4 regions of the Brevibacterium sp. OS20 genome follow, and region 4 is predicted to be linked to each of the others. Evidence: riboswitches for the same ligand, from Rfam matches in the RefSeq annotation. Region 4 holds a riboswitch; each other region holds the start of a gene.

Region 1 (3,205 bases), 1.1 Mb from region 4:
TCCGGGGCCCTCGTTCCTCAGTTGTTCTGAGGGCCGACGGGCGGGATCCGGCCCGGAGCCGGACTCAGCCTTCCCGCAGGCCGACGGTCGGATCGGGCAGGTAGACCTCTCCGCCCGATGCGAGGAACTCGCGGCTCTTCTGCTGCATTCCCGCCAGGGCCTCCTGCGCCTCGGCGCTGCCGTAGGTATCGCGGATGTCCTGGGAGATGCGCATCGAGCAGAACTTCGGACCGCACATCGAACAGAAGTGCGCGGTCTTCGCCGGTTCCGCCGGCAGCGTCTCGTCGTGGAACGCCTCGGCGGTCTCCGGATCGAGGCCGAGGGCGAACTGGTCCCGCCACCGGAATTCGAATCGAGCCTTCGACAGCGCATCATCGCGGGCCGTCGCCCCCGGGTGGCCCTTCGCGATATCGGCGGCATGCGCGGCGATCTTGTACGTGATCACCCCGGTCTTGACGTCGTCACGGTCGGGCAGCCCGAGATGCTCCTTCGGGGTGACGTAGCAGAGCATCGCCGTGCCGTAGCGGGCGATCTCCGTCGCCCCGATCGCCGAGGTGATGTGGTCGTATCCGGGCGCGATATCCGTAACCAGCGGACCCAAGGTGTAGAACGGCGCACCGTGACAGAGCTCCTGCTGACGTTCGACGTTCTCCCGCACGAGGTGAAGCGGAATGTGCCCGGGCCCTTCGACCATCACCTGGACGTCGTGGGCCCACGCGCGTTCGGTGAGTTCGGCGAGAGTGTCGAGCTCGGCGAACTGGGCGGCATCATTGGCATCGGCGATAGAACCCGGCCGCAGTCCGTCGCCGAGCGAGAAAGCGACATCGTAGCGAGCGAAGATCTCACAGAGTTCATCGAAGTGGGTGTAGAGGAAGTTCTCCTCGTGGTGGGCAAGGCACCAGCCGGCCATGATGGACCCGCCGCGTGAGACCATCCCGGTGACCCGGTCAGCCGTGAGAGGAACGTAGCGCAGCAGCACACCGGCGTGCACGGTCATGTAGTCGACACCCTGCTCGCACTGCTCGATGACGGTGTCGCGATAGATCTCCCAGGTCAGCGCGTTCGCATCGCCGTCGACCTTCTCCAGCGCCTGATAGATCGGGACGGTGCCGATGGGGATCGGCGAATTGCGGATGATCCACTCCCTAGTGGTGTGGATGTCATTGCCGGTCGACAGATCCATGAGGGTGTCGGCACCCCACTTCGCGGCCCACCGCAGCTTCTGCACCTCCTCGGCGATGGAGCTGGTGACCGCGGAATTGCCGATGTTCGCATTGATCTTGACGAGGAACGCCCTGCCGATGATCATCGGCTCGGATTCGGGGTGATTGATGTTGTTCGGAATGATCGCGCGACCGGAGGCGAGCTCGGCGCGCACGAGTTCGACATCGCACTGCTCGCGAAGCGCCACGAACCGCATCTCCGGGGTGATGATGCCCTGCTTTGCGTAGTGCATCTGGGTCACCGTGCGGCCGGACTTGGCCCGACGGGGGACCGGTTTGCGTCCCTTCCACTGCTGCGACGGGGCACCTCGGCGGACGGCGGCACGACCGTCATCGGCGATGCGGTGGCCGCGGGCGTCATACGTCTCAGTGTCGAGGCGGTTCTCGATCCACGGGAATCGCAGAGCGGGCAGTCCCTCTTCCGGAATGCTGCCCGGCCCGACGGTGCGGTAGACGTCGACGGGATCGTTGGCCCGACCGTTCGAGTCCTCGAGCTCGATGCGGGTCACGGGAACGCGGATGTCGTGTTCCTCGTCCTCGACCCATGCCGGCGAATGCGTCGGATACTGCTCGAGGGTGAACTGGTCGTGCGAATCTGCGTCAGACGAAGTCGTGGCAGGGGCAGGTGTTTCAGGGGTGAATGCAGTCATCTGCAGTCCTCACTTCCTACGCCGGTATCAACCGGATCAGGTTCTACGGTCTCGGACGATCCAGTCCGATCTCAGCCCTTGCAGCGGGCTCCCGTGGGGTCGTGCCATTCCTATCACGACTGACGCAGTGAGGACAACCGTGGCTCCTTGAGCGACGGGAATGGGGTCAGCCGCCCTGGAGGAACGCCTTCGCAGCGGCGCCGAGGGCGACGACGTCGGAGACCGCGACCATTTCGCGTGCCGAGTGCATCGAGTACAGAGCCGGGCCCACATCAACGGTCGTCATGCCCAGCCGGGTCGCGGTCAGCGGTCCGATCGTCGACCCGCAGGGCATCGCATTGTTCGACACGAAATCCTGGTACTCGACCCCGGCGGCCGCGCACGCCCGTGACCACACGGCGGTGCCCACCGCATCCGTGGCGTAGCGCTGCTGAGCGTTGAGCTTGAGCAGGGGACCGCCGCCGAGGCGGGGGCGGACATGCGGATCGTGCCGTTCGGGATAGTTCGGATGGGCAGCATGCCCGGCATCGGAGGAGACACACACCGAGGTGGACATCGACGCGAGATAATCGCTGCGCGTCGACTGCGGCAGCAAGGAGGCGACGATGCGCTCGGTGACGTCGGCGAGGAACGGACCGCACGCGCCCGAGCGCGAATTCGACCCGATCTCCTCATGATCGAACGCCGCGAACAGTGGGATGCCGTCGAGCCCGTCGGCATCGAGCTGGGTGAGCGCGGTGACGCCGGCGTGGACGGACAGGAGGTTGTCCAGCCTCGGCGAGGCGAAGAACTCCTCGGCGGCACCGAAGAGGGCCGGCTCCTGAACGGGAATCGTGTAGACATCGTGGCCGACGACGGACTCGGCATCGACCCCGGCAGAGGCGGCGAGCAGTTCGATGATGTCCGCCTCGGCGAGGTCGGCCAGACCGATGACGGGAGCGGTGTGACGCTGCTTGTCCAAGGTCAGACCCTCATTGACCTGCCGGTCGAGGTGGATCGCGAGCTGCGGGATGCGGGCGATCGGCCCGGTGCGGGCGAGCACGATGCTGCCGTCGGCGAGGCCGAGCCGACCCGCGAACGCGAGCTCACGATCGAGCCACGAATTCAGCAGCGGCCCGCCGTAGATCTCCACCCCGACCTGCCGGGTGCCTTCGGCGGTGAACTCGCCGCCGGGTTTGAGTTTGAACGCCGGGGAGTCGGTGTGGGAACCGAACACGCGGAACCGGGGAGCCGCCTCGGTGACGGTGGGATTCATCCACGCGATGAGCGCGCCGTCGCGGATGACGTAGTGCCCGGTTCCGGGCGTCAGCGCCCAGGGAACGGACTCGTCGA
Region 2 (3,205 bases), 1.3 Mb from region 4:
AAATCGACGTCGATCGGATAGACGCGGGACACACCGTGCGTGTTCTGCGCGACGAGGGCGGTGATGACGGTCGTGCCCATGGTCTTCCGCGCGGTGAAGGTCTTGAGGTCGGCATGGATTCCGGCACCGCCGGAGGGATCGGTGCCGGCGATGGACAGGGTGATCGGCGGGCGGGTTGTCACTGTGCACTCCCGGCGTATGCGGCGAGCAGCTCCTCTGCTGCCGTCTTCGGATCGTCGGCCATGCAGATCGCCGAGACCACGCAGATCCCGATCAGCCCACGTCCCTGCAGGTCAGGGGCACGATCGGCGTTGATGCCGCCGATCGCGACCGCGGGGATGCCCGCTTCTGCGACCAGTTCCCCGAGGCGGTCCGGTCCGATTCCGCCGGGGGCGTCTGCTTTCGTGGAGGTGTCAAAGACCGGTCCGATGCCGACGAGGTCGACGACTCCGGAGTCTCGGGCGGCGGCGAATTCGTCGCTGTTCGCGGCCGAGAGACCGATGAGCGGTTCCGCACCCAGGGCGGCGCGCACCTCGGCGACGGTGGTGTCAGTTTGGCCGACGTGGATGTGCACGTTCTCGCCTTCGTCGATGAGGCGGCGGGCCACCTCGACGCGGTCGTTGAGGACGACGGGGACCGTGCGGTCGGTGTCGCGGGTGGCGGCGTCGACGGCGGCGATGACCTGGCGGGTGAGCGAATAGAAGCCTGCATCGTCGATGTCTTTGTCGCGGACCTGGACGATGCCCACTCCCCCGGCGACGGCGGCCTGCACGGTTTCGGCGACGCTGCGGCCGGCGGCCTCGCATTGCGCGGAGTCGGTGACGAGGTAGAGGCGCGTGTCGATTCCGGCGAAGCGGTCGGCCGAGCCGTCTCGGTCGTTCGCGGTCGCGCCGTCGTCAGCCGGGTTGTCGGCGATGTGGGCGGATCCGGCGGTCATGCCTGGACGCCTTCGCCGGCGGTGAGCGTGTCGAGGCCGATTCTCGCCTGTGCGAGTCGGTCACCGTCGACGGTGTGGAGTGCGTCGAGAAAGTTCACCGAGTAGCTGCCGGGCCCCTTCGCACCATCGGCGGCGAGTTCCCCGGCGACCGCGAAGTGGGCGTGGGCGGCGACGACGGCTTCGAACTTCGCCGAGGCGTCCCCACCGTTCGCGGACTGCTCAGTGGCGTTGACGGCTGAGACGTCGGCGTCGGGGTCGGCGAGTCCGGCTCGGGCGGCGGCCAGGTAGGCGACGGTGACGGCACCGAGTGAGCAGCCGGTGCCGATGACGAGCGGCATGAACTCATGTCCACCTGAGATGCGGGCGACGTGGTCAGTGCCGTCGATGTGGGCGACGACGGCATCGGTGGGTCCGGAGACGGCGACGATGGCACCGGTCTCTCGGGCCAGCTTCGCGGCAGCGGGTAGGACGGCGTCGACTTCATCGGTGGAGTCGACTCCACGACCACCGAGTCCGACTCCGGCGAGTGCGGCGATCTCGGAGGCGTTGCCGCGGATGGCGGTCGGGTGATCGGCGGCGGCGCGGCGGATGCGGGAGGTGCGGAAGTCGACGGCGCCGACGCTTACGGGGTCGAGGACCCAGGGTTTTCCGGCGGTGTTGGCGACGTCGATGGCGGCATCGGCGGCGAGCAGCTGGTGGTTCGAGGCGGTTCCGAAGTTGACGAGGATTCCGCTGGCGATCCCGGCAAACTGACCGGCGTCTGCTTCGTGATCGAGCATTGCCGGGGAGGCGCCGATGGCCAGGAGCACGTTGGCGCTGAACTGCTGCACGACGGTGTTCGTGATGCACTGGATGAGTGGATTGCTTGCGCGCAGACGCGCATTCGCAGAACGCAGGTCGAAGTCAACCATGACGATCCCTTCGCTAGTATGGCCCAGATCAGGTTCGATGGGTGTTCTCTCAGCCTCGGTGTCCTCCGTGCGCAGCGTCTTGGTGCGAACGGATCCTCATGAGGCACCCCATGTCATTGGCTCCGACTGTATCAGCCCGGTCGGACACGGGCGACTCCATACTCTGCTTGGATGCTCAGCACCGACCGCTCGACTCAACGTCGCTGTATCAAGCTATGCATTGCGCGCTCGACGCTAAGGCGAGCGGTCGGCAGAGAGAGCTTAACGCCCCACTACCCGCGCCCGACGTACCTCTGACCGCGGCGGCTGAGCGCATCGATGACAACTGCGGTGAGCAGAACAAGTGCGGTGATGATCTGCTGTGCATCGGAGTTGAAGCCGATGAGGTAGAGACCGTTGTTGATCGCACCGACGACCAGAGCACCGAGCACGGCTGCCCAGGCGGTTCCGCGTCCGCCGAACAGCGAGGTGCCGCCGATGACAGCTGCAGCGATCGCATTGAGCAGGTCCTGCGTGCTCACCAGCGTCGATCCCGCATTTGTCGTCACACCGGTCTTGATGAAGCCGAACAATGCGGCCAGCACTCCGGCTGCCATGAACACGCTGATGCGCACCCAGGTCACGCGGATGCCGGCACGCCGTGCAGCTTCGACCTTTCCGCCGACGGCGTAGATGGAACGACCGTAGCGGGTCTTGCGCAGCACGAGGTCGATGATGATCGCAATGACGATCATGAGGAAGAAAGGCATCGCCAGACCGAAGTCCTGATTGACGAGGATGAGGAACCCGAACACGATCGCGGCCAGCAACACGATCCGCACGATCACAGAGGTCCAGCTCGGAGCGCTGAGACCCTCCCGGTGGCGGCGCAGCTTCGAATAGATGATGCCGCCGCCGAAGCCGATGATCGCGACGGCGCCGAAGATATAGGCCCAGATCGCAGGAAAGTAGAAGCTGGCGAAGTCGAAGGCGAAGGTGTCCGACATCGACAGGTTCTTCTGCGTGCCCAATGTCGTCAGAGTCAGACCGGTGAACGCGAGCAGACCGGCCAAGGTGACGACGAACGCCGGGATGCCGACGACGGCGAAGAACCAACCTTGAATCGCGCCGACGACCAGGCCGAGCAGCAGCATGATGACCAGCGCTAAGGCCGGCGGCACACCTTGCCTTACCACCAAGACACCGAGCAGCGAGGCGGCCAAACCGCCCAATTGCGCCAGAGACAGATCGATCTCGCCGAGGAGCAGGATGAGGTTGATGCCGAGAGCCAGGATCGCGAGGAACGCGACCTGAGTGGAGAGGTTGACTAGGTTGGCCGGAGAGATGAAGTTCGAGTCGGCCGACTGGAATACGATGA
Region 3 (3,205 bases), 830 kb from region 4:
CAGCGAAGGGCTGGACACCAGGGCGTAGGATTGTTGAGCAGATCCGCCGATGTTTCCGCGTACTCTCGGCCGCACCGGCTCCACGATGAAGGTTCGCGATGAGTTCTCATGCCCTGCCCGTCGGCGGCACTCCGACGGTGCACATCATCCACGACAATCCGGAATGGATCGCACCATTCACGGATGCGCTCGACCGCCTCGGCGTCGCACACGTCGAATGGCTGCTGCCCGAGACCACGATCGATCTCGACGCCGAGCCCCCACAGGGGGTGTTCTGGTCGCGGCTGTCGGCGTCGGCGCACACCCGGACCGATCCGCATGTGAAGGAGTACGGGCGTGCGGTCCTCGACTGGCTCGCCGCCGCCGGCCGCCGAGTCATCAACGGACGCGATGTCTACGAGCTCGAGGTGAGCAAGGTCCGTCAGCATCGCGAGCTGGCCGGCCGGGGCTTCGATGTTCCGCGCACCGCCGCCGCGTTCGGACCGCGGGCGCTCGTCGACGCCGCGGCCGGCTTCACTCCCCCATTCATCACGAAGCACAATCAGGGCGGCAAGGGCCTCGGTGTGCGTCGCTTCGACTCCCACGCCGAGCTCGAGGCGGTCGCCGATGAGTTCGCGCCCGGTGGAGCGAATGCGCCGATCGACGGCATCACCCTCATCCAGGAATATGTGCAGCCTGCCCAGCCGTTCATCACCCGTGCCGAAGTCATCGGCGGACGCTTCCACTATGCGGTGCGCGTCGACGTCTCAGCTGGGTCATTCGAGCTGTGCCCGGCCGATGCCTGCACGATTCCGGGTGCCGGGGCCGATCCCGACGTCGAGGCGGTCCCCCAGTTCGCCCGCCGTGAGGAGATCACGGCCGGAACACCGCTCATCGCTCGGCTCGAGACGTTGTTGGCCGACCTCGGCATCGAGATCGCCGGCGTCGAGTTCATCGAGACCGCCGACGGCCGTCAGGTCGTCTACGACATCAACACGAACACGAACTACAACCCGTCCGTCGAGTCCGCCGAACAGTCGGCAGGCCGTCAGCCTGCCGCGGACCGTATCGCCGATTTCATCGCCGATGCCCTCGCCAAGGCGGCCCCACCGTCCGTGCCGCTCGCCGGGTCCGCATCCAGGTGAGGTCCCGGGACACGGTCCTACGTCACCTGCTCGCCGATCTCCGCGCAGTCCGGCCTAGGCAACGCGCTCTCGTGGCCCTCGATGGGGTCGACGGTGCGGGGAAGACGATGCTCGCTCACGAGCTCGTGAATTTGGCCGAGACCGCTGCGGACGTTCCTGGACAAGATTCCGACCGCCGGGTCACCGCCATCAGCATCGACGCGTTCCACCACCCTCGGGCGATCCGGTACGCCCAAGGCAAGGGGCCAGACACTTTCTATCGCCGTTCCTATGATTACGGAGCTTTCGTCGAATCCGTCGTCGAACCATTTCGACGAGGCGACTCGGTCGTTCCAGCCGTGTGGGACGTCGACAAGGATCGGCCGATAGCGCCCGAACCTCGGAGCCTGCCGAACGACTGCGTCCTCCTGGTCGAGGGAATCTTCCTCCATCGTCCCGAGCTTGTGGATCTCTGGGATGCGAGCATCTGGGTCGATGTTCCGTTTGAAGTCTCGGTCCCACGAGGAAACGAGCGATTTGCCGGAGCCTTCGATGCCGATCCAGAGGATGAGTCGAATCGCCGCTACGTCGGTGGTCAGCGACTCTACTTCGCCGAGGCTGCTCCGTGGGAAAACGCCACATGGGTGCTCGACAATCGCGATCTGGAACGGCCGACCCTGATCCGCCGGTCCGGGCCCGGCCGACCCTGATCCGCCGGTCCGGGCCCGACCGGCCCTGATCTGCCAGCCCTGGCCCGTTCGCTCTGACAGCACACCTTATCCCGATGATAGTGTCGAAGTGCTACAGGGGAGCGCCGAAAGGACCGGCGCTGAGAGTGCGCATGCAGACCCTTTGAACCTGATCCGGTGAGCACCGGCGGAGGGAGTGGACAAGCAATGACCACCACAGATTTCGACACATCGATCACCGTGGACGCCGACGGAGCGGTATCAGCACTGGTGAGTTCGACCAGCTGGCAGTGGGCGGGAGCCGTCGAACACAGATTCGTCCAGGATCTCTTCGCCGGCAGCATCGACGACGCCGTGATGCGCGACTATCTGGTGCAGGACTATCAGTTCTTCGAGTCGTTTCTGTCGATGCTCGGCGCGTGCGTGGCCCACGCCGATGAACTCGAGGCGAAGCTGCGGTTCGCCCGACAGCTGGGAATGCTCGTCGCCGATGAGGACACCTATTTCGTCGACTCCTTCGCCGAGTTGGGAGTCGATACAGCCGATTATCTCCACCCGGAACTGACCGCCCCGACGGTTGGGTTCCGCGATCTCATGGACTCGTCAGTCGCTTCGGCGTCGTATCCGCAGCTGCTCGTCGTCCTCGTTGTCGCCGAATGGCTCTATCTCGACTGGGCCGAGTCCCGGATGGACATGCCGCCGCGACATATTCACCGAGGCTGGATCGATCTCCACCGAGGCGAGGCCTTTCACGGGTGGGTGCAGTTCCTCGTCGACGAACTCGAACGCGTCTTCCCCTCCGGCGACGCCGAAGCCGCCGAGTCCCTGACCCGCGTGTGGCGGCACGCCGTCGACCTCGAATGCGCTTTCTTCGACAACGTGTACGACAACTGAGCCGCCAGGGAACGCACGCCGCAGCCGTCCATCTCACTGACCTAGACTGGCCCCATGAGCACAGGTGTAGATGCAGTCGTCGTCGGAAGTGGTCCCAACGGCATGGCCGCCGCCGTCACCCTGGCCCGCGCCGGGCTGAGCGTCGAAGTTTACGAGGCTCAGCCGACGATCGGCGGCGGTGCACGCACCCTCGACCTCGGTCTGGCCCCCGGCGTCACTCATGACATCTGCTCGGCCGTCCACCCACTGGCCATCGCCAGCCCCTTCTTCGTCGACTTCGACCTGCGTGCCCGCGGCCTCGAGTTCACCACCCCCGAGATCTCCTACGCCCAGCCCCTCGACGGCAAACCCGCCGCGCTGGCCTTCCACGATCTCGAAAAGACGGTCGACCACCTCGGCGCGGCAGGACCGGAATGGCGGCGTTTCTTCGCTCCGCTGCTCGACCGGGTCGATGACGCGATCTGGCTCTCCCTCGGTGACAAACGTTCTGTGCCGGAGACCCTGCGCGATCTTCCCGGC
Region 4 (3,205 bases):
ACGCTGCTCGTCCTCGATGATGTCGACGGTGTCCCGATGGTCACGTTCACCGCCGCGCATCGTTCGTCAGACGTCGAACACGCTCAGCCGCAGGAGCCGTATCTGGCGATGCTGCGCACCGGCATTGCCGAAGTCAGAGCCGCTTCTGGGCTTCCCCTGCCCGCAGCTGCACAAGTGTGAGGTCGAGCAGCGGAGTCGCCACTCCCAGATCCTCCGCCTTGATCGACAGGTCGCCGAGGATGTGCTCCGTTTCGCTCGGCAGCCCTGCCGTCACATCCCGGTAGAGGGATGAGGTGAAGGCGGAACCGTCCTCGGTGAGCATCTTGATAGTCATGGCGTGGGAGGCTTCCGACACCGGGTGTCCTGCCGCAGCCGCCACGGCTTCGAGTTCATCGATGATGGCATACACGTGCGATCTGCCGCCGGCTTCCATGATCGCTCCGACCGGGGCGCGGAACAGGCAGGTGACGACTCCTGCCGCGGCGATGAAGATCCATTTCTCCCACAGCCCGTCGATGATTCCATCGACGGTCTGGAGTTTGAATCCGGGCACATCGAGCGCCTCGGAGATGCGTGTGGGCACTTCGGCGCCGTGGAGATCTCCGATGGTCATCACGGCCAGGTCGGTGAGCTGGACGACGGCTCCGTCCCTGATGGTGCCGACGATCTTGACGAACCCTCCGAGCACCTGTCCGGGGTATCTGCTCTGCAGCTTCTCGATCTGAGCCATGCCGTTGAGGAACGGAATGATCGTCGTCTGCTCGCCCACAGCCGGTCCGATATCGGCGATGACCGAGTCGAGTCCACCCGCTTTGACCGCGACGATGACGAGGTCGAAGGTTCGTGATGCGGCTGTGAGTTCCTCAGCGGTGATGACATCGACCTGATTCGTCCGATCATCACCGGGTGCAGTGAAGCGCAGTCCCTCCGCGCGGACCGTCTCCGCCCGTGCCTGCCGGAGCAGGAAAGTGACATCGCGTCCGGCCTCCTGCAGATAGGTGCCGAACGCTCCGCCGGTCGCCCCCGCCCCGGCGATGAGAACCGACAGGTCAGCGCCAGCACCGATTCCCTCGGATGCTCTGTCAGCTGCTTGGGTCATTCCAACTCCTCCTTGAGCTCCCGCGCGGCCGCAGCGGGATCCTCAGCCGAGGCTATCGCACGGACGACGACGGCACGCCTCGCGCCCGCCTGCCGGATCGCGTCCAGCCTCTCCCCGGTCGCGATACCGCCGATCGCGAACCACGGTTTGGCCGCCTCGGCGGCGGTGGCGGTCAGCAGCGCCGTCCCCACAGAGGCGCGGCCCGGCTTCGTCGGGGTCTCCCAGACCGGCCCGACACAGAAATAGTCGGTCTCCGGGTCCGCCTCGGCGGCGAGCGCCTGCTCGAGGGAATGGGTCGAGCGGCCGAGGATGACATCGGGTCCGAGCACAGCCCTGGCCTGAGCACTGGTGAGGTCGCCCTGACCGACGTGGAAGACGTCGGCGTCGGTCAGCAGCGCAACGTCGGCACGGTCATTGACTGAGAAGAGCTTGTCGTGACGGGCGGCAATATCTTTGAGGACCTCCAATGCCGCGATCTCGGCGCGGGCCTCGAGGCTCTTGTCCCTCAGTTGGATGATGTCGACACCTCCACGGTAGGCGGCGTCGAGGAACTCGGCGAGGTCGCCCTGACCGGTCCGGGCATCGGTGCACAGGTAGAGCTTCGCCTCTGCCAGTCGTGCCTCTCTCCAGGCTCTCTTCGTCTGCCGCGCTGCGGTGCGCGGTGGCATCTGTGTGGTCATGGTCATAGAGTAGAGGAGTTCGCGGGAGCCTCCCAACGAGGCTGAGAGGGCGTAAGAGCCGACCGTCAGACCTGATGCGGATCATGCCGCCGGAGGGAGAAGCTGTGAGAGTCATTGTCGTCGGCGCCGGGATCATCGGCCTGTCCACGGCCTGGTATCTGCGCCGCCTCGGTACCGAAGTCACCATCATCGATCCTGCGCCCGCTCAGGGTGCGAGCCATGCTGCCGCAGGGATGCTCGCTCCCGCCGCCGAGGTGGTCTGGGGGCAGACTCCCCTGTACCCGCTGATGCGAGCCTCCGCGCAGATGTATCCTCAGTTCTCCGCCGAGGTGGCGAGCGCCGCTGGCAGCGATCTCGGTTTTTCGGATGCCGGAACATTGGTGTGCGCCGGTGACCGAGCTGATCTGCAGGCTCTGCGGGAGCTGCGCGATGCACAGTCGCGGTCCGGTTTCGCCACCGAGCTCATCACCGGCAGTGCTGCCCGCCGGGTTGAGCCGTCGTTGTCGCCTGCCGTCGCCGGGGCCGTGCACATTCCAGGCGATCACTCGATCGACCCCCGTCGGCTCACTGCCGCATTGCTGACTGTCCTGTCCTCTCACTCAGGAGGCTTCATTCGCCAGCGGGCGGCCAGCCTGATCAAGGACGGCGATACGACTGTGGGAGTCGCACTGGGCGATGGCCGCCGGTTGGAGGCCGATCAGGTGATCATCTGCGCCGGCAGCGCTGTGTCCGCGTTCGTCGGTGCCCCGCAGCTGCCTCTGCGTGAGGTCTGGGGTGATGTTCTGCGACTGCGCGCCTCCGCGAAGGCGACTCCGCTGCTGAGCCGCACCATCCGCGGGCTGGTCAATGGTCGCCCCGTCTACCTGGTTCCTCGCCCGGACGGCGAGATCGTGCTCGGTGCCAGTTCGCGTGAGGACGGACTCTCCGGCACTCCGGCCGGGGCGATTCACCGGCTGCTCGCCGACGGGCAGCGACTGGTCCCGGGCATCCTCGACGCGGAGATCACCGATATCACCACCCGTGCCCGGCCCGGTTCTCCGGACGACCTGCCGATGATCGGCCGCATCGATCCCGGCTGCATCGTGAGCACCGGGTATTTCCGCCACGGCATCCTCTTGGCCCCGTTCGGCGGCAGGCTCGGTGCCGAGCTCGCCCTGGGCGTCGCCTCCGACTGGCCTCCTGACGGGACGCTCGAGTCCGTGTCCCCACACCGCTTCACCACAGACCACACCAGTGCCTACCCGATGAGGAGCATCTCATGACCGACCACGAACACTCACCGACCATCGTCCTCAACGGCGCTCGCCATGAGCTGCCGGGTGCCACCTCGGCGCTCGACCTCATCGCCGACGTCACCGGACGGGAGCTGAACCCCGATGGGACACCAGCCGACGGCGGCCGCCTGGGCATCGCCCTGGCCGTCGAC

Evidence for each region. Region 4 has a riboswitch for thiamine pyrophosphate ahead of thiO (glycine oxidase ThiO). Riboswitches for the same ligand answer to the same signal wherever they lie in the genome.
Region 1: it holds a riboswitch for thiamine pyrophosphate, as region 4 does, so the genes downstream of both, thiC (phosphomethylpyrimidine synthase ThiC) here and thiO (glycine oxidase ThiO) in region 4, are expected to answer to the same signal.
Region 2: it holds a riboswitch for thiamine pyrophosphate, as region 4 does, so the genes downstream of both, thiM (hydroxyethylthiazole kinase) here and thiO (glycine oxidase ThiO) in region 4, are expected to answer to the same signal.
Region 3: it holds a riboswitch for thiamine pyrophosphate, as region 4 does, so the genes downstream of both, ACVZTU_RS03695 (TenA family protein) here and thiO (glycine oxidase ThiO) in region 4, are expected to answer to the same signal.

The regions. Positions count from the first base shown of each region.
Region 1 is NZ_CM166367.1:590,698-593,902, forward strand. It holds gene thiC (phosphomethylpyrimidine synthase ThiC) at 65-1,873, opposite strand; TPP riboswitch at 1,869-1,977, opposite strand; gene ACVZTU_RS02540 (M18 family aminopeptidase) at 2,040-3,205, opposite strand, start outside.
Region 2 is NZ_CM166367.1:3,034,170-3,037,374, forward strand. It holds gene thiD (bifunctional hydroxymethylpyrimidine kinase/phosphomethylpyrimidine kinase) at 1-182, opposite strand, end outside; gene thiE (thiamine phosphate synthase) at 179-937, opposite strand; gene thiM (hydroxyethylthiazole kinase) at 934-1,848, opposite strand; TPP riboswitch at 1,836-1,969, opposite strand; gene ACVZTU_RS13620 (sugar ABC transporter permease) at 2,121-3,205, opposite strand, start outside.
Region 3 is NZ_CM166367.1:873,574-876,778, reverse strand. It holds gene ACVZTU_RS03705 (ATP-grasp domain-containing protein) at 99-1,124, shown strand; gene ACVZTU_RS03700 (nucleoside/nucleotide kinase family protein) at 1,196-1,813, shown strand; TPP riboswitch at 1,899-2,005, shown strand; gene ACVZTU_RS03695 (TenA family protein) at 2,000-2,686, shown strand; gene ACVZTU_RS03690 (phytoene desaturase family protein) at 2,741-3,205, shown strand, end outside.
Region 4 is NZ_CM166367.1:1,698,810-1,702,014, reverse strand. It holds gene ACVZTU_RS07540 (DedA family protein) at 1-180, shown strand, start outside; gene ACVZTU_RS07535 (ketopantoate reductase family protein) at 134-1,099, opposite strand; gene thiE (thiamine phosphate synthase) at 1,096-1,779, opposite strand; TPP riboswitch at 1,791-1,894, shown strand; gene thiO (glycine oxidase ThiO) at 1,884-3,041, shown strand; gene thiS (sulfur carrier protein ThiS) at 3,038-3,205, shown strand, end outside.